Regions from separate parts of the Gluconobacter sp. ESL1110 genome, predicted to be linked through region 2. Evidence: riboswitches for the same ligand, from Rfam matches in the RefSeq annotation. Region 2 holds a riboswitch; the other holds the start of a gene.

Region 1 (10,065 bases), on a different contig from region 2:
TTCCGCGGCTCGCTGAGAAAACATAAGTCCCGATACGCTTATTAAAATGGCCGCTATGGGGGGAAAGCGGAAGGTCGGCTATCGGATTAAAACGCTGATTAGCTGACACGCAAAAGAAATTCTAATGCGCTTCAGATTATGCTGCTTCATTCAGGAACTGTTTGGGCCTCCCGTTATTCCCTGATTCACATCTACCTGTTCATAAGAGAATTTCATGAAATTATGAAATAAAATCATTTTTTTTCACTGATCATACCGTGCATATCGGTCCCCACAATTACTCACAGTGAACAGCGGAAAGCTGTCTGCTGTGCCAGCGTAAATTCGAGTGAATTCTCAGGAAAATATGGGGATTTCTCGCATCGCAAGGTCGAACCGAATATGTCTGTAGAGTTTACTTTCAGTATAAAAAAAACACGGTTTGACGAGGCTTACTGTCCCTCAAATGATACGCGCCTCACGACCAATTTTGCCAATCTGGCAAGAGGCAGTTATCGGCAGAAGAACCTGCAGAACGTTCTGAAAATGATCGATAACCGTTTCAATGCTTTGGCGTCTTGGGACAATCCCTCGGCAAGCCGGTATTCTGTTGAAATTGATATCATATCGGTCGAGACGACGATGAGTCGCAACGGAGACCAACAGTCGTTCCCACTCATTGAAATCCTGAGCACGTCCATTGTTGACAGCGTCAGTAAAGAGCGCATTCCAGGCATAGTTGGGAATAATTTCTCTTCGTATGTTCGGGACTATGATTTCAGCATTCTTCTGAAAAACCATAATCAGGGACTTGCAGAGTTTGCAGTTCCGGAACGTTTCGGTGTTCTGCATGGGAAAATGTTCAGATCTTTTGTTGGCTCTGATGAATACAAGACTAATTTCAGGAAAATGCCGGTTGTTTGCCTGAGCGTTTCAAATAACAGAACGTACCATAAGACCGGAAACCTCCATCCTATTCTCGGGTATGAGTATGAGCAGAGAGAATATTCTCTCACGGATCAGTATTTTGAAAAAATGGGCATGAAGGTCAGATATTTCATGCCTGCCCACAGTTCGGCGCCTTTGGCATTCTATTTCTTCGGGGATCTTCTGGCCGATTATTCCAATCTAGAGCTCATTAGCACCATCAGTACGATGGAATGCTTTCAGAAGGTCTATCGACCGGAAATCTACAATGCCAATTCTCCGGCATCCTCTTGCTATCAGCCCAGTCTGACGAACCAGGACTATTCGACAACCCAGATTGTCTATGACCGGGAAGAACGCAACAGACTTGCGACTGAACAGGGAAAGTTCATCGAAGAAAACTTCATCAACCCAAATCGGGACACTCTTGAGCAGTGGGCTGCCCAGTCTTCAGTCTGAACTCCGGAAATCGATAAGGTCGTTATCATGACAAAACTCTTCCCGACGTCTACTGTTGGCAGCCTGCCCAAGCCCTCCTGGCTTGCAAAACCCGAGACGCTCTGGTCCCCCTGGAAACTACAGGGCGAGGAACTGATCGAAGGCAAGCAGGACGCACTGCGCCTGACACTTGACGATCAGAGCCGTGCCGGGATTGATATCGTCAGTGACGGTGAACAGACCCGCCAGCACTTCGTGACGACATTTATCGAGCATCTGAGCGGCGTTGATTTCGAAAACCGCCAGACGGTCAAGATCCGTAACCGGTATGAGGCGAGTGTGCCTTCTGTCGTCGGCGCTGTGGGGCGTGAAAAACCAGTCTTTGTTGAAGATGCGAAGTTTCTCAGAACGCTGACGAAAAAGCCGATCAAGTGGACCCTCCCGGGGCCAATGACCATGATCGATACGCTTCATGACGGCCATTACAGAAGCCGAGAGAAGCTGGCCTGGGAATTCGCCAGCATTCTCAATCAGGAAGCCAGAGAACTGGAGGCAGCCGGGGTTGACATCATCCAGTTCGATGAACCGGCATTCAATGTCTTCTTCGACGAAGTCAATGACTGGGGAGTTGCGGCTTTGGAACGAGCCGTCGAAGGGCTCAAATGCGAAACAGCAGTTCACATCTGCTACGGGTATGGCATCAAGGCCAATATCGACTGGAAAAACAGTCTGGGTGCCGAGTGGCGGCAGTATGAGGAAATTTTCCCGAAGTTGCAGAAATCCACTCTCGATCTGGTCTCTCTGGAGTGTCAGAACTCGCGTGTTCCGATGGATCTGATCGAACTGATCCGGGGTAAAAAGGTCATGATCGGGGCGATTGATGTGGCGACCAACATCATTGAAACCCCTGAAGACGTGGCCAATACGCTTCGCAAGGCTCTGCAGTTTGTGGATGCGGATAAGCTCTATCCTTCCACCAATTGTGGTATGGCGCCTTTGCCCCGTCATGTCGCCAGGGCAAAGCTGAATGCTCTCGGCGCCGGAGCCGATATTCTGCGCAACGAACTCTCGATCTAATGGGTACAGCCTCTGCGGCCTGATGATCTGAGATAACGAATGGCTGGGCAAAGACCTGCGGTCTCTCTGCTCAGCCAAATGCTTCCAGATCGCCCCGGATGTAGGCGCAACTCTCTGGCAGAGAGTTTTGTCTTATGAAGAGAAATGATATCAATCCATGATTAAATAAAACCGAATCATGGATCGGGACATATGGCTATTCTGGAACGTAACCACCTGATGATCGTGCAGGCTGTTGCACAGGAAGGGTCCCTGACAGCGGCGGGGGTTCGGTTAAACCTGACACAGCCCGCTCTCAGCCATGCTGTTCGCAAGATTGAAGTCCAGCTTGGTGTAAAGATCTGGCGCCGTGAGGGGCGTTCTCTGGTTCTGACACAGGCAGGACAATGGCTTCTGGCCCTGGCAAATCGTCTTCTTCCGCAGTTTTCTCTTGCAGAAGAAAGACTGGAGCAGTTCGCCAATGGCGAACGAGGCATATTGCGCATCGGAATGGAGTGCCATCCCTGTTACCAGTGGCTCCTGAACGTCGTCTCGCCCTATCTTGAGAGATGGCCTAAGGTGGATGTCGACGTCCGGCAGAAATTTCAGTTTGGTGGGATCGGAGCCTTACTGAGCAGCGAGATCGATATTCTTGTGACCCCGGACCCGCTTTACAAACCGGGTCTTACTTTCACGCCAGTGTTTGATTACGAACTTGTGCTTGTCGTCGGCCGCGGTCACAGACTTTACGGTGCGACGTCAATTACGCCTGAGCAGTTGTCCGGGGAAACACTGATTACCTATCCTGTGCCTTCGGAGCGTTTGGATATCTACACGCAGTTTCTGCAGCCCGCGGGTGTCGCGCCCCGTCAGCAGAAGCAGATTGAAACGACCGATATTATGCTGGTTATGGTTGCACACGGTCGAGGTGTTACAGCTCTCCCTCGCTGGCTGGTAGAAGAACATGCGTCCCGTTATGGCCTTCATGCGATTAGGCTGGGTAAAAACGGGATTGCGAAGCAAATCTTTCTCGGCCGTCGTGAAGCAGACGACGACATTCATTACCTTAGGCATTTTATAGAATTTGCTGCGATTTCGAAAAATCGTACCATAGAGGCTTGATCTATTTCGGGAGAAGAGTATTCGGAAGCTTTAAAAGTTCCAATATTCAATATCAGGATTGACACGACAAGGTCGTTACAGTTTTGGTATTTTCGTATGGTTCTTTGTTCTGCCAGCAGGTGGAATGGAGCTAAGAGGGAAGTCGGTGTGATGCCGACGCTGCCCCCGCAACTGTAAATGGCGAGTTGCCAATCGCCTGTATGTCACTGGAGAGACCCCTCTCCGGGAAGACAGATTGGCTGCGTTGACCCATGAGTCAGGAGACCTGCCATGCGTGTTTTCAACCACCGGCGGGGTGTCCGGGACGGCAGTGTCTGGCATTCTGGTTTTCTCTGAAAAATCGGGCGTGCAGGCACTTGTCCTGCTCCTGTCATAATGAGCAGGGCTCATATGACTGTACTGTTTTCAAAGACGAAAAATGGACCAGGAAATCTGTTTCATTTTCGAATGCTGGTGTCCTACGCGCGTTCACCCATTTCTCGACTATGTCTCTCGTGCGTTCTGGCCAGCGTCTCCCTCGTTCCAGACGCTGCACTTGCGACAGCCCCAGAAGCCTCGTCAGTTAAAAAAAGCGAGAAGACGAGCGACCCGAAACCTGTGTCCACCCGGCCTCTGACGGCTGCGCCTGAACAGATTAACGTCACGGCTTCCCGCAGAAACCTTCTGGGGAGAGCGGAGACGGCGAGCGAAGGATCCATTACCGCCCGGGAGATCCAACTCCGTCCGGCTTACCGCGTAGGGCAGATATTGGAAGCTGTTCCGGGCCTGGTGGTAACGTCTCATTCCGGAGAAGGAAAAGCCAACCAGTTCCTTCTGCGTGGCTTCAACCTCGATCATGGTACGGATCTCGCCACCTTCGTTGATGACATGCCAATCAACGGCGTCAGCAATGCGCATGGTCAGGGTTATACAGACCTCAACTTCCTCATTCCCGAACTGCTGTCAGGCGTGGATTATACCAAAGGACCATTCCATGCGGATGTAGGGGATTTCGGCGTCGCTGGGTCAGATCATATGAAGCTCGCGGATGATGTGCCTCGACAGCTTGCCCTGAGTGCCGGGACACTGGGAGATTATCGCGCCTATTTGGGAGGAACAACGCATCTTGCGAATGGCGATCGCTGGATCAACGCTTTCAGTCTCTCTCATACGGATGGGCCATGGAAATATCCTGACAATGCCAGAAGCATTAAGGCGGCCACTCATTATACGCATGGCGATACACTCAACGGCTTTGATGTCACGGGCATGTTTTATCGTGGGCAATGGCGCGCCACGAACGATCAGCCTTTAGCCGCCTATAGTGAAGGGCTGATCAGTCGATATGGTTCTCTTGATCCGACGGATGGAGGGTTTTCAGAAAGATATAGCCTGTCGGGTCATTATCGTCTGGCCGATGACGCCTGGAAATGGGTGACGAGCGCGTTTGTCTCGCATGACCGTCTGACATTGTGGAATAATTTCACACATTATCTGGATGATCCGGTGAATGGCGATCAGCAGCAGCAGGATGAAAACCGCACAACCGTTGGTGGCAGCAGCGTTTACTCCCGGCAGGATCGGATCGGACGGGTAAGGACAGACACGCAGATTGGTGTACAGGGCCGGTATGACTTTCTCTATGTGGATCGGCGACATACGCGGCAACGCGTGACACTGTCATCCTGTCCGTCCAGTCTGGAAGCAACGGCTCCCTATCTCTGTAATGCCGATGACATCAATCTGGGTTCGGCAGGCCTGTTCATCCAGAACACGACGCATTGGCTGCCGTGGTTCAGGATGGTCATTGGTCTGCGTGAAGATTATCAGGGCGGCACGGACAGTAATCTGGTGGATGGCAGTCTGACGCGAAAACACCAGTGGCTTTTTCAGCCCAAGGGAAGCCTGATTTTTGGTCCATGGAAGAAAACCGAGTTTTATCTGAGCGGAGGACGGGGTTTTCATTCCAATGACTTCCGGTCCGTGTCCGGATCCTATGCTTCGGATGAGTTTACCAAGGGCTCGGTCAAGGTGCCGCTCATGACATCTGCTGTCAGTGGAGAAGTCGGAGTGAGAACAACACCGCTCCGTCATCTGAATGTGCAGGCGGCAGCCTTCATCATCGATTTCGACTCTGAACTCAGTTACGACGGAGATGCGGGTGTGACGTCCCCCGGTCCAGCCAGCCGGCGACAAGGGGTTGAATTTTCCGCGCAATACAATCCGTTTACCTGGCTTGAGTTCAATACTGACCTGTCTATTGCGAAGGCACGCTATCAGGCAAAAAACCTGGCCGATTACGGAATTGACGGTCCTTATGTAACGAATGCGCCCAGCTTTGTGTGGTCTTTCGGTATTATTGCGGATCGTGGGCCTTGGTATGGTGGCCTGCAGGTTCGATGGCTTGGTGGCTATCCACTGGTTGAAGATAACAGCCTGCGTTCGAAAGGGTATCAGGAAGTTAATCTGAACATCGGGTATCGATTCACAAAAACCCTCAAACTGGAAGCAAGCATTTTTAATACCTTCAACACACACGCCTACGCCGCGCAATATGCCTATGATTATCGGCTGACACCTACTTCAGCGATACAATCCGGAGCGACGGGTCACCCTCTGGAGCCAATCTCCGCACGATTTTCGGTGCAGTACGGTTTTTGATTTGCGAGTTTTTGTAATCAAGATCATTTACTCCGCTCCCATGCATGATCGTAGGCGCTTACGAATAGTTTCCAGTGATTCCGTATGCTCGCGCGACGTCTGCTTGCGGAATAGTTTACCTGCGGAGAAAATGTCTGGGATGTAGGCGAAACTGGTAAGTCCGCTTAGCGCGTGACAAGCAGACAGGCTGATTCCGCCTCATGTCGGCCATACACGCGAACGAATAGCTTTCCCGACAGCGGACATCAGCAGCACGGTGTCTTGTGGCTCAGTTTGTCAGATACCGGAGTGTCTGCTGTCGGATGTCTCGCTGGAAAAGCGGACTAATAATTCGATCAAAAAGCGATTGCGTTCGATCTTTATATCCGTCATTCTGGATATATGGAAAAAATCGACGCCATTGCCTCTCTGGGGTCGCTCGCGCAGGACACGCGCCTCGATGCTTTCCGCCTGCTCGTGCGCCACGAGCCGGACGGTCTGCCTGCGGGTGAAATCGCCCGCCGGCTCAACGTGCCGCAGAACACCATGTCTGTGCACTTGACGTCCCTTGCCCGCGCCGGACTTGTGAAATCGGAACGCCAGAGCCGCCTGATTGTCTATCGCGCTAACCTCGATACCCTGCGCGAGCTTACATTATTTCTCGTCAAAGACTGCTGCGCGGGACGCAAAGAGTTGTCTGCCCCACTGATTGCGGAACTGATGCCATGCTGTTGAGCGAAGACCATCCGGTCGATGTCGTGATCTACCACAACCCGGAATGCGGCACATCGCGCAATACGCTGGCGATGATCCGTAATGCAGGTATTGAACCGCACATCGTCGAGTATCTGAAGACACCGCCGGCACGTTCGTTGCTGCTGCAGCTCATCGTCCGCGCCGGTCTCACGCCGAAGCAGCTTTTACGCGAAAAAGGCACGCCACTTGCAGATTTGGGTCTCGAAGATCCATCGCTGTCGGATGGACAGTTGGTGGATGCGATGATGGCGCATCCGATCCTGATCAACCGGCCGCTCGTTGTGACACCCCTCGGCGTGAAGCTATGTCGCCCGTCGGAGGCGGTACTCGACATTCTTCCGACACCTCAGGGCGGCGCCTTCACTAAGGAAGACGGCGAACGGGTCATCGATGCCCAGGGTCATCGCGTGATCTGATCGGCCGGAAGGGCCGCCCTTTCCTGAGACGCATTCCGCTCGGCGCGATCATTCGCGCCTGCGGCGGCACGCGCAGAACTGAGATTCCAAATGCTGGCTTTCGCCATTTTCCTCGTCACCCTCGTCTTCGTCATTTGGCAGCCGCGCGGGCTCAGCATCGGGTGGAGTGCCATGGGAGGTGCAGCAGTGGCGCTCGCGCTCGGCGTCATCCACTTGCACGACATCCCAACGGTTTGGCCCATCGTCTGGGACGCGACCTTCACCTTCGTCGCCCTCATCATTATTTCGCTGCTGCTCGACGAGGCGGGATTTTTTCATTGGACTGCGCTGCATGTCGCTCGATGGGGCGGTGGCAACGGCCGCAGATTATTCCCGCTCATCGTGATGCTGGGTGGCGTGATCGCCGCAGTGTTCGCTAATGACGGTGCGGCCCTGCTGCTGACGCCGATCGTCGTTGCCATTCTCGCCCGGCTCGATTTTCCGCCCGCAGCGGCGCTTGCATTCATCGTGGGCACAGGCTTCGTCGCCGACACGACGAGCCTGCCGCTGGTGATCTCCAACCTCGTCAACATTGTGAGTGCGAACTTCTTCGGCATCCATTTCGGTCACTACGCGAGCGTCATGGTGCCAGTGGATCTTGTCTCTCTCGGTGCCACGCTCGCCGTGCTGTGGCTCACCTTTGGCCGGATCGTGCCTTGTGAATACGACGTAACCACCTTGGAATCCCCCGCGTCGGTCATCCGTGACCACGCAGTGTTCCGCGCGGCATTCCCGTTGCTGGGCGTCCTTCTTGGAGCCTACTTCCTCCTGCCGACGTTCGGGATCCCTGTGTCGGCGGTCACCGCCACCGCAGCGCTGGTACTGTTGGCGATCGCAGGGCGGTGGCATCGCGATGGTCGTGGTCATGTCATCTCGCTGTCCAAAGTACTTCGTGGTGCGCCCTGGCAGATCGTCGTCTTCAGTCTTGGCATGTATCTTGTGGTCTACGGTCTTCGTAATGCGGGCCTGACGGGCTATCTCGCTTCGGCATTGACCGAACTCGCCGCATACGGTGCTTGGCCTGCCGCTGTCGCGACCGGATTTGGGGCGGCCATCCTGTCGTCGATCATGAACAACATGCCGGGTGTCCTGATCGGAGCCCTGTCTATCGACCAGGCGCAGCGGTTGCCGGCGGGCACGCGTGACCTCATGGCTTACGCCAACATCATCGGCTGTGATCTCGGGCCGAAATTCACGCCGATCGGAAGTCTTGCGACCTTGCTCTGGCTGCACGTCCTCGCCACCAAAGGCATCCGCATCTCTTGGGGGCAATATATGCGGGTCGGACTGTTAATAACGCCACCTGTGTTGCTGCTTACTCTGACGGCGCTGGCCCTGTGGCTTCCCCGCCTTGGCGCGTCTTGATTGTTCAGAAGGACTTTGACCATGCCTACCTTGGAAATCCGTCCCGCCACGATCGACGACGCAGAGGCCATCACTGACATTTATGGTCATCATGTTCGGCACGGCACGGCGAGTTTCGATTACGAACCTCGCACGCTTGCTGAGACAATCCAGAAGATCCAATCCGTTCACTCGCGCCAATGGCCGTTTCTGATCGCGATAAAAGATAGCCAGGTGGTCGGTTATGCATATGCAACTCAATTTCGCGATCGCCCCGCCTACAGCTTCGCGTGCGAGAACTCGATCTACGTTCATCACAACCATCTCAGGCAAGGCGTCGGTAAAGCACTTCTGGCGGAGCTTCTTGTCGAGGCACAAGCATCGGGATTTCGCCAGATGATCGCGGTCGTGGGAGGAGGAGAACCGAGCTCGGTTGCGCTCCACGCACAGCTAGGATTTGAACATGCCGGTTGCATGCGGGCCGTCGGGCGCAAGTTCGGACAGTGGCTCGATACAGTCTACTTGCAGGCCCCACTGGGCGGCGGTGACCGCAACGCACCAGAGAAGGAGCCCGTGGCATGACAGCCGGCGTGCAAGAATCAATCACCCTTGAAGGGTGCCCGCAGGCCGATGCGCGGATCGTGCAACCGCTCGATCTGAACAGGCTGGAACCGGGCGAACGGGCGACACATGCACCGCGCATCCTGCTGCTTTATGGCTCGCTTCGCGAGCGTTCGTTCAGCCGGCTGCTGACCGAGGAGGCCGCGCGTCTGCTTCAGGCTATGGGTGCCGATACCAGAATCTTTGATCCGCGCGATTTGCCAGTCACCGACAGCGTGCCAGCCACGCATCCCAAGGTCGTCGAGTTACGAGAACTGTCGCTTTGGTCTGAGGGGCAGGTCTGGTGCAGCCCCGAGCGGCACGGTGCCATCACGAGTGTCTTCAAGAACCAGATCGACTGGCTGCCGCTCGAGGTCGGATCGCTCCGTCCGACCCAAGGGCGCACATTGGCGGTGATGCAGGTGTCGGGCGGCTCCCAGAGCTTCAACGCGGTCAATACGCTGCGTCTTCTTGGCCGGTGGATGAGGATGTTCACCATCCCCAATCAATCTAGCGTCCCCATGGCCTATAAGCAGTTTGACGACGAAGGGAGGATGCTCCCCGGCCCCCTCTACGACCGCGTGGTTGATGTCATGGAGGAGTTGGTGCGCCTCACCTGGCTGTTGCGCGATAGGGCTGAATATCTCGTGGACAGATATAGCGAGCGCAAGGCGGCGTCTGTGCTGCCCGCCCAGATGTGAGCACTACATTCGATGTCCGCTTCAGAGAAGCCAAGCGACAGCTCTTAATTTCGGCAATGGGGGGGCGT
Region 2 (10,065 bases):
GAAACATCCGGCGTGCATCGGCGACTTCAAACTGCGTCACCAGCATCCGGCGCTTCTCGCCTTTGGCTGAGGTGTAGTCGTTGATATACAGGCCGTTCGGTGTTTTGAGGATCGGTCCCGTATAACTGATGGCGAGCGTATGGGGGCCTTTAGGGACCACCTGCTCGAAATGGAGGGTCGCTGTCTGTGCGGCATCATCCTGCTTGATGATGGCGTGACGCGTGCCATCCAGAATGGCTGCCGAGAGTTTCAGGCCAGCCTGATTGAGGACAATATCCTGCGTATCGGTCAGGACGTTCACGTCAATGGTTTCCTGCCCTTTGAGGGTCAGGTGCTCAGGATCAGTTTCAAGATCAATGACGTAGGTTTCCGGAGCAACTGTCTTTGGAAGTTCTCCTGGCGTCTGCTGGAACGAGAAAGTGCCCTCGGCATGAGCCATCGCATAGGGCAGGCCGGCAAGAAGTGTACTAAGAGCCAAAAGGCGACGCATCATGAAGTCTGTCCTTGATCGGTAAAAGGAATAGCGAAAACGGCGTATGACGCTGTGTTTCAATGGTGATCTGAACGTTGCATACTCGGTTAGGACAGGAAAGGGTGGAAGTGAGATTGCCGGACCTCTCCATCTTGGCATGTGTTAAAATCTCCCCGATGCCAGTATGAGGAAGCCCACTGCGCGAGAATGGAGACGTCCCGTTAGATGATGACACGCCTTTTCCCTGTCTGGGCCATTCTGGTGACGGTCGGTGCTGTTGTATTTCCTGCACCATTCCTGAAGCTTCTGCCCATCATCACGCCACTTCTGGCATTCATCATGTTCACGATGGGCGTTTCCCTTACGGTTCAGGATTTCTCCCGGATCGCGCGCCGCCCCTATCCCGTTCTGGCGGGGGTGGGCCTTCATTATCTGGTGATGCCTCTCGCCGCCTGGGGTATTGCGCATCTGCTTGGAATGCCACCTGCACTGGCGACGGGCATGATCCTCGTTGGGTGCGTTTCTAGCGGCACTGCGTCTAACGTCATGATCTTCCTGTCCAAAGGGGATGTCGCCCTGTCTGTCAGTATCAGCGCGCTCTCCACCCTGGTCGGGATTTTTGCGACCCCCTTGCTCACCCGTCTTTATGTCTCGGCGGGAGTGTCCGTTGATAGCTGGGGCCTGTTCCGCAGTATCATTACGATGGTGGCGTTGCCTGTTCTGGCGGGTGTTGTGGTCAATACACTCTGCCAGCGCATGGTGAAGCGCGTTGAGGCTGCTCTTCCACCCATCGCCATGGTGTCCATCCTGCTGATTATTGGCTGTGTAGTGGCTGGAGCAGGGCCTTCCCTTGCTCAGGCTGGTCCGCTCCTTATGTTGGGCGTCGTTCTGCATAACGCTATCGGGCTTGCGGGAGGGTATTGGGGAGGACGGCTTCTAGGCTTTGATGAGTCCGTTTGCCGAACACTGGCTCTTGAAGTCGGGATGCAGAATTCCGCTCTCGCAGCCACACTAGGCCGACTGTATTTCTCGCCCGTGGCAGCTCTTCCGGGAGCTGTGTTCTCGGTATGGCACAACGTGTCAGGGTCTGTTCTCGCCACATTCTGGGCTGCCCGTCCGTTAAAAGCGAAAAATCCTGACATTCAGGACACCGCCAGATAATCCTGAAGGCGAGGGACCATGAAATTCAGAAAGGCTCTCACTCGGGGTGGGCTCTGACGGCCTCCCGGATAGAGCGCATGAATGTCTTCCTCATCCTGCACGCCTGCATCCGCTAACACTTCGATCAGCCGCCCTGCCTGAATATCATTCCGCACATGATATTCGCCTAACCGTGCCAATCCCGCACCCTGAACGGCCAGCCTCCGTACGGTTTCCCCGTTGTTGGCCAGAAGCGGCCCACGCACTAGCCGATCAACCAATCTACCTTTTTCATGAAGAGGCCAGACAGGCGCTGATCGTTGGAAATTGAAACCCAGACACCGGTGATGGCTCAGATCTCTGGCAGTCTGAGGCGTTCCATATCGGGCCAGATAGGCAGAAGAGGCCACGATCTTGCGCGGAGCAGATCCAAGATGCCGGGCGGTCAATCCTGAATCCTGCAAACGCCCTACCCGGAACGCAACATCCGTTCGATCCAGATAAAGGTCGGTCATTTCGTCTGACAGGGAGAGGTCAATCACAATATCCGGGTAAGTCTCCCAGAAAGCAGGCAGAAGGGGTTCAAGCCCAAGCGTTCCGAATGCAACCGAAGCATTCACCCGAACCGTACCCTGTGGCTGCATGTTGCCGGTCGTTAGACTGCGTTCAATGTCATCAAGGTCCGCAATCAGGGCTGTGGCCCGTGCGTAATAAGCTTGCCCTTCCTGTGTCACGGAAAGGCGACGTGTGGATCGTTCAATCAGACGCAATCCCAGACGTGCCTCGATGCGTGCAATCAGCTTGCTGACCGTCGAAGGCGTCATTCTCAGAAGACGCGCTGCCTCTGAAAAACTGCCACTTTCCACAACGCGCACGAAAACCTGCATTTCGCCGACGCGATTATCCATACAACGCCACCTATGAATTCCTTTCATAGGTTTTGTGCAATCTGAGGGAATTATCAAGTCTCAAAGAAAAGATCATCTTCCCCTCACGTTCCAGCTTTACTGAAGCAGAGGCAAAACAGATGAAAATCTTCATCACCGGCGCAAGTGGCTATATCGGGGGTTCCGTCGCAGCCCATCTCGCCGCAAAAGGCCATCAGATCCGAGGCCTGATCCGCAATGAATCCCGCGCGGGAGAACTTCGATCTTTTGGCATCGAACCCGTTGTAGGCACCCTCGATGAGAACGACCTTCTGATGGCCGAGGCACAGAATTCAGATGCCGTGATCAATGCAGCCGACAGTGATCACCGTGGTGCAGTTGAAGCGCTCTTGAAGGGGCTCGAAGGCAGCGGAAAGCCGTTTTTGCATACAAGTGGCAGCTCCTTGGTCGGAGACGAAGCTCTTGGTGAACCGTCCGATGCGATTTTTACGGAAGAAACCCCTGTAGCTCCGGCGCCAGATAAGGTCGCGCGTATCGCAATCGATACTCTCATTCGGAATGCCGCACCTGATGTCCGCTCAGTGGTTCTGTGCAACACCATGATCTACGGACGCCATCTGGGGCCAGTTTCGCGAAGTGTTCAGATTCCGCCTCTCGTGGCGCAGGCCCGGGAAAGCGGCATCAGCCGACATATCGGCCGTGGTCTCAATCGCTGGTCAAACGTCCATATTGCAGACGTTGCCGCGTTATACGAACTGGCTCTGACGAAAGCGCCAGCTGGCAGCTTCTACTTTGTTGAAAACGGCGAAGCTTCATTCCGCGAGATTACGGATGCGATTGGTGCCGCTTTAGGTCTTGGGTCATCGCAGGATTGGGCCCCTGACGAGGCGATCAAGCGCTGGGGACGTGAACTTGCGGTGTTTGGCCTGAGTTCCAACAGCCGTGTCCGGGCTGACAAAGCGAGGCGGGAACTTGGCTGGACACCAGCCCATCATTCAGTGACGGACTGGATCCGGCAGGATATTGCCTGAAAAGATCCGAATGGAATGAACCGCTCGGATCTTATAGCTCAGTGAACCGAGCGGGTGGCGTCGCTCTTCTCACGAATAGCGCGGAACTCCGAACCACCCTTCCAGGTCGGCCAGTCATGCGAAAAGGCGGCGCTATAGCCAACCTGACGCACGACTTCGACGTCCTGCGCCGCGCCACGCACATCCCAGTCGGCGCTCCAAGCATCACAGGCCTGATGATAGCAAGCCATGTAAGACGTCAACCATTTGCTGCCTGCTGCTGTTCCGCCATTGAGCAGATCAAACGGCCCAGCCATGTCCATAACGGCGAGAACGGGTACGCCTGCACGAGCGAAGGGGAGGTGGTCTGCACGATAGAACGCGCCACGCTCCGGCATGGCTTCCGGCTGCGTTGTACGGCCCTGCTTCAGAGCTGCTGCAGCAAAGTCATCTTGAAGCGTGTCCTGGCCCGCACCGATGATGAAGGCATTATGAGCCGGTCCCGCCATCTGAAGAACATCCATCGTCAGATTGGCGGCAGTCTTGTCCAGCGGGGCGAGCGGATGCGCCACATACCAGCTTGATCCCAGTAGGCCACGCTCTTCACCCGTCCAGGACGCAAAGCTCACAGTGCGCTTTGGCTTCGGGCCGTTTTTGAAAGCACGCGCGATTTCAAGAACAGCGGCAATGCCGGAACCGTCGTCGATCGCGCCACGGCGGATGACGGTGTTACCCTGTGCATCGGTGCTCTTGCCAAATGCATCCCAGTGAGCACCGAACATGACGGTTTCATCCGGATAGGTCGAACCTGTGATCTTGCCGATCACGTTCTGGCTCTGGAGATGATCCACCTTGACCGACATATCAAGCGAGAACGTCGTGTCATGAATATTGACCGGGTGGAAGTCTGGCGAACGGGCCTGACGACGCAGACGATTCAGATCCAGACCGGCCTGGGCAAAGAGCGCATGGGCCGCATTGCCTTCGATCCAGCCAATCAGCGGAACGGACTTCAGATCCTTGTCGTCATGCAGGATGTCATATTCCTCACCCTGCGGCGCAACAACGGTGCTCCACGGATAGGATGCGCCCGGCGTGTCATGAATGATGAGCGCACCTGCGGCACCGCGACGGGCTGCTTCCTCGAACTTGTACGTCCAGCGGCCATAATAGGTCATGGTCTTGCCGCCAAAACGTCCGGCTACAGGCTCTTCTGGTCCAGCGTCAAAATCCGGATCGTTGACAAGAAAGACCGCAATTTTTCCGTGCAGGTCAACCTGTTTGAAATCGTTCCAGCGACGCTCGGGAGCGGTGACACCATACCCGACGAATACCATCGGAACATGGGACAGACGGAGGCGCTGGATGGGCTGCAACGTGGAGAGCGCCACGTCCTTAAGCTGGTGCAGTTCCAAAGTATGGCCGCGCGTGGTGACGGTCGCTGTGGCTTTGGGGTCAGGGCGGGTGCGGATCATCGGGACGTTCTGCGTCCAGCCACCGTTCTCGCCACCCGGTTCAAGACCGATCTTCTGATACTGCTCGATCAGCCATTTGACCGTAACGGCTTCTCCCGGCGTACCCGGTGCACGACCCTCGAACTCATCCGACGACAGCACACGCATTGTTTCGGACATCCGGGCGGGATCAATAGGGCCGGAGGCGCCGGTGTTGGGAGCTGCCTGCGCGGTGGAAAGGCCAATTAAAAAAGAAGTTGAAGCGAAAGCCGCTAACCCGGTGGCCAGCCGTAAACGCTGGCGGAAAGACAATGTGTGCATCATGTCCTCAGTGTGTTTTGAAGGCAGGTCTGATGAGATAACAGGCACTTTACACATCACACGGCCGTTCCGGAAATGGTCTAAAATTGCTTGTAGGGCGGGTTGACGAAAAACATGCGCCACCCCCATGTTTCCACACATGAAACTTGCCACATTCCCGGTTCTTCTCTCACGTCATCCCCAGGTCGCAGAGGCTGAAGGCGTCTGTTACGGACGAAAGGATATGACACTGGTGGCAGGATGGGAGCCAGTTGCGGCTGGCCTGTTGACGCTTGCCAAAGGAATTGGCAGCTCAGTTATTTATACATCGCCGTCTTCGCGTTGTCTGGCTGTCGCGCAAAAAATGGCAGAGCGAAGCGGTTTGCCAGTGTTGCAGGATGATCGTCTTCAAGAACTGTATTTTGGATGTTGGGAGGGGCTGGAGTGGGCTTCTATTCCGCGTCAGGCTCTGGACCACTGGGCTAGCGATCCAGAGGGTTTTTCTCCACCCGGAGGAGAAAACGGAAAAAGCCTTCAGGAGAGAGTGCAGTCCTTCTGGTTAGACCTGCTTCGGGTAGCGCGACCAGCGCTGGTCATTTCTCATGGTGGACCATTACGCCTGCTGGACGGTCTGGCCCGCGGAATAAACCAACCGGATCTTCTGGCGCCCTCCATGCCGCAGGGAAGCAGCCGACTGTACTACGTTAGCGTCTGATCCACTGACGACGTTCCGGATTCCGTTTTTCCCAGCCCATGCGTTCCAGTTCAGGCGTATTCGCCTGTTCTGTGGGGTATCCCACGCAGAGATAGGCTACGAGATCCCAGTTAGGTTCAGCGTTCAGTATTGTTGAAACGGTCTCAGGATCAAGAATTGACACCCATCCGAGCCCGACCCCCGATGCTGTTGCGGCAAGCCAGAAGGTATGGATTGCCATGACGGCAGACCATGTCGTGGTTTCGGGCATTGTTGCGCGTCCAAGGCCATGCCCCTGATCTGGTGTGGTTTCGCAAAAAACTGCAACATGGTGAGGAGCATCATCCAGCCCGGCCAGTTTGAGGCTGGCATATCCAGCTGCCTGTTCTCCGTCATATCCTTCAAGTGCGCGGGCATTGCACGTTTCGAAGCTTTTTCGAACCGCTGATTTTCGGGTTTGATCTTCTACAAGAACAAAGCGCCACGGCTCGCTCAATCCTACAGAAGGAGCGAGCGTTGACGCCTGAAGCAGATCATCAAGAAGTGAAGGAGCAACAGGTTCACGCCTGAAATGACGGACATCCCGCCGCCAGGTAAAAAGACGCTCAAGATCAAGCCGAAAATCTTCAGAAAATGCAGCAGTTGTCACAGTTTTTTCTTTTCCGAACTTTTCAGTCGACTTGTTTCTGAAGGACGCGAGCGGCCAGCGGACCAAAAAGTAATCCGAGCGTAATCCACAGAACGGCCTGCATTCCAAGCGCCGCTTCACGAAACCGCCAGAGAACCGTCGCAGGAAAATCCGTAGGCACTTCATCAATATCAGGCATTCCAGCTTGAGCTGCCACGATAAGGCTGATGAACACTGCGATGGTCACGAGTATTCCATTCCATTGACCAAGGCGCCGGACAAGAGGTCGGCTGGTCATGAAAGCGGCGGTTGCTGCACAGAGCGAAAGAAGGATCATCCCGAAATAGGTTTCAGTTCGGAGCGTGATCGTTTCGGGCAAACCTACGGCAGGAGGGTTGGGAGGATATTTCAGATCCGGGACAAGCACAAAAATTACGAAGGCAGCGGCTGCCAGCAGGGCTGAAAGTGCGCGTGGCGAAAAGCGCCCTACGCGGCCGTAGGCAAATGCGAAAATCGTTGCGAAAATCCCACCATACGCTGCACCGTACATGACAGCAGCCGTTAGAAGTCCAAAGGAAGCCTGTACGGATCGGCTGACCAGTTCAGGTTCGGGCAGCTCCCCAGAAGCAAGATCTTTAGCACCTTCAAAAGCGATGGCCAGATTGACCTGAGGCTCCCCAAAGATACGAGCGAACAGAAATGCGAGAAAAGCAGCAGCAACCCCGGCCATCATGCCGCGGGTCAGAAGGCGACCAGCCATGTTTGAGACTTGCCGTTAGTGGCAGGGGAAGCCAAGCAAATGACGGCCATCATGAACGAATTCATGCACTTCGTGGCCTGAGATCAGGGATGTTGCACCCTGTTCTGCGCCTACGAAGTAGAGCAGTATCAGGCTCAGTATGACCGTAAAAACAGCCCACGGCACAAGAGCGCGGACAGGAATAGCGATTGGTGCTGTGGCGCTGCTGGAAAGTGAGGAGAGGCTCTGGCTCATGCTGGGCTCCGCAAGGAAAATGCGCGTTCTGCGGTGAAAACTGCTTTGGAAAAGGAGGTCTGACTCCGCATTACGATAGCAAATGCGTTACAGTGGCGCGACCGCACCGGGTTTACACCGATTTCCCCTTACTTTTCTGGTTACCAAAGTAATCTTCCATACAGGCGTGTCAACTGTTTCCTGTCGCAACGAGTGCTGTCAGAATAACACACTCCGTGATGCTGGCTGTGGCTCCTAGAACATCACCTGTATATCCGTTCAAAAACCTCTTTGCCGTAGCTCTTGAGACCACTGCGACGCACAGAGACAGTAGACACGTTAATACAGCGATACGGCATGAAACGGAGAGCACCGTGACACAAAACGCCGAGAACAGGCATCCTAGGACCTGATCCCGCGTCAACCTCTCCAATTGCCGTGCCAGGCCATTGTCCCGAGCGGGACGCAAAGTAAGAGGCAGAAGTGGTAGCACAGCTCTCGATAAGGCGCCTGTCAGGGCAAGAGCAGGAACGACCAGAATAATTGGTAATGCAGCAAGTGCTGTAACACGGATCAGAATGCAGAGCCCGAGTGCCAATGCTCCGTAACTTCCAATCCTGCTATCACGCATGATCTCCAGTCGTCGCTCTGCAGTATAACCGCCGCCACAGCCATCAGCCATATCGGCCAAACCATCTTCATGCAGGCCTCCTGTCAGAAGGATCTGTATTGCAATGCTCCAGACTGCCGCGACTGTAACCGGCACATGAACAGCGCATAGGCCCAGAAAAACAAGGCCGGTTAAAACACCTGTAAAAGCGCCAATAAGTGGCCAGCACCAGACCGACCGGGACAAGGACCATTCCTCTCCCGTGACGCGCAGCCATCCCAAGGGAAGGCGCGTCAATAACCCTGCACCACAGGCAATATCTTCCCGAATGGTTCGCCAGAGTTTCATTCTGTTGAGGGCGCGGACTTCTGGGAAACAGAAGCTTCCGCGAATGTTGCCATGCCATTATGGCAGGCTATGGCGCCGCGCAGAAGCGGAATGGCCAGACCTGATCCTGATGCTTCTCCCAGTCTCAGTCCGAAATCCAGAAGAGGTTCCAGCATGAGAGATGCAGCCAGGTTGCGGTGCCCCGCTTCTGCGGAGCAATGGGAAAGACGTGTATGATCAAGTGCTTCCGGGGCTATCTTCACAAGAGGAAGAATTGCCGCGGTACATACAAATCCATCGAGCACGACGGGAATGCCATGATGACGCGCGGCCAGAACGCTTCCCATGATAGCTGCCAGCTCGTATCCACCAAGGCGGCGGGCGACCTCTAATGGGTCACACAGAGTGCCCCTGTGAAGCGTGATGGCCTCATCAATGACCGCTGCTTTCAGCTTGAGACCTTCATCGTTAAGTCCCGTCCCACGACCTGCCCAGTCTTTGCCTGTTCCGCCCAGAAGAGCCGCGCATAGAGCTGCGGCGGGTGTTGTATTGCCAATTCCCATTTCACCGGGGCAAAACAAATCTGCGTCCTTTGGCACAGCTCTGTACCCGGCTGAAACAGCAGACAGAAAATCCTCTTCCGTCATTGCTGCGGTTTGTGAAAGGTCTTCCGTTGCCTTCAGGTTCTGAAGGCAAACCACGTTCAGATCGGCTCCGGCAGTACGGGCAAGTTGATTAATAGCGGCTCCGCCATGCTCAAAGTTTGCAACCATCTGGCTTGTAACGTCCGAGGGCCAGGGCGAGACGCCACGCTGAACAACACCATGATTGCCCGCGAAAATTGTGATCTGGACTTTATCCAGAACAGGGCTGTCCGTGCCCTGCCATTCACCAAGCCAGAGCGCAAGCTCTTCAAGTCGCCCCAGGCTACCGGGAGGTTTGGTCAGCAGGGCATCCCGTTGCCTGATGCGGTCTCTACAGGCACGATCTGGCTCAGGTAGCGACAGACAGGCCGTCCTGAGGTCCTTCATGCTGGGGAAAGAAATGTCTGGAACGGAAAATAAAGCATCAGTCGGCATGAGGTGTCTTTTGTGCTGTTATCCGGGCACATGCAAGATAATGAGACGGGAGAAGACGTGATGCATTCGGATGGCCCAACAGGCCAGCGACAATTATCGCTTGTTCTGGGGGGAGCACGATCCGGGAAAAGTGGCGTTGCTGAAGCCCTTGTCACTAGCCAGCCTGCGCCATGGATCTATCTGGCGACCGGTCGTGCCTACGACGAAGAAATGCACGCCAGGATCGCCTTACACCGTGCCAGTCGTGGAGCTTTGGGATGGCAGACGATCGAAGAACCTTATGATATCGCGAACGTACTTCGGAATGCAGGGCCGGAACCTGTTCTGGTCGATTGCCTCACACTCTGGCTGACCAATCTCGTTCTGGATGAAAGAGATGTAAGCGCAGCGACAGAAGACCTGTTTTCCGCGCTCTCAGCGCGCGCGCATCAGACCGTTCTGGTGGGCAATGAAGTGGGGCTGGGAATTGTTCCGGACAATGCTCTGGCACG

The links. A riboswitch is a leader RNA that binds a small molecule or an ion and turns the genes downstream of it on or off. The one in region 2 is predicted to bind cobalamin.
Region 1: linked by a shared signal. The riboswitch ahead of AC3B6F_RS12005 (TonB-dependent receptor) and the one ahead of AC3B6F_RS10235 (CbtB domain-containing protein) in region 2 are both predicted to bind cobalamin.

Annotation. Positions count from the first base shown of each region.
Region 1 is NZ_JBYLUK010000009.1:22,736-32,800, reverse strand. Features, by position in the region: gene AC3B6F_RS12025 (helix-turn-helix domain-containing protein) at 1-16, shown strand, start outside; gene AC3B6F_RS12020 (DUF1852 domain-containing protein) at 382-1,365, shown strand; gene AC3B6F_RS12015 (methionine synthase) at 1,393-2,421, shown strand; gene AC3B6F_RS12010 (LysR family transcriptional regulator) at 2,614-3,522, shown strand; cobalamin riboswitch at 3,603-3,809, shown strand; gene AC3B6F_RS12005 (TonB-dependent receptor) at 4,120-6,162, shown strand; gene AC3B6F_RS12000 (ArsR/SmtB family transcription factor) at 6,544-6,876, shown strand; gene arsC (arsenate reductase (glutaredoxin)) at 6,867-7,313, shown strand; gene AC3B6F_RS11990 (arsenic transporter) at 7,404-8,717, shown strand; gene AC3B6F_RS11985 (GNAT family N-acetyltransferase) at 8,739-9,278, shown strand; gene arsH (arsenical resistance protein ArsH) at 9,275-9,997, shown strand.
Region 2 is NZ_JBYLUK010000008.1:343,986-354,050, reverse strand. Features, by position in the region: gene AC3B6F_RS10275 (M1 family metallopeptidase) at 1-493, opposite strand, end outside; gene panS (ketopantoate/pantoate/pantothenate transporter PanS) at 698-1,633, shown strand; gene AC3B6F_RS10265 (LysR substrate-binding domain-containing protein) at 1,615-2,520, opposite strand; gene AC3B6F_RS10260 (NAD-dependent epimerase/dehydratase family protein) at 2,640-3,530, shown strand; gene AC3B6F_RS10255 (M20/M25/M40 family metallo-hydrolase) at 3,569-5,287, opposite strand; gene AC3B6F_RS10250 (histidine phosphatase family protein) at 5,424-5,978, shown strand; gene bluB (5,6-dimethylbenzimidazole synthase) at 5,968-6,606, opposite strand; gene AC3B6F_RS10240 (CbtA family protein) at 6,629-7,345, opposite strand; gene AC3B6F_RS10235 (CbtB domain-containing protein) at 7,361-7,579, opposite strand; cobalamin riboswitch at 7,613-7,751, opposite strand; gene cobS (adenosylcobinamide-GDP ribazoletransferase) at 7,749-8,516, opposite strand; gene cobT (nicotinate-nucleotide--dimethylbenzimidazole phosphoribosyltransferase) at 8,513-9,574, opposite strand; gene cobU (bifunctional adenosylcobinamide kinase/adenosylcobinamide-phosphate guanylyltransferase) at 9,635-10,065, shown strand, end outside.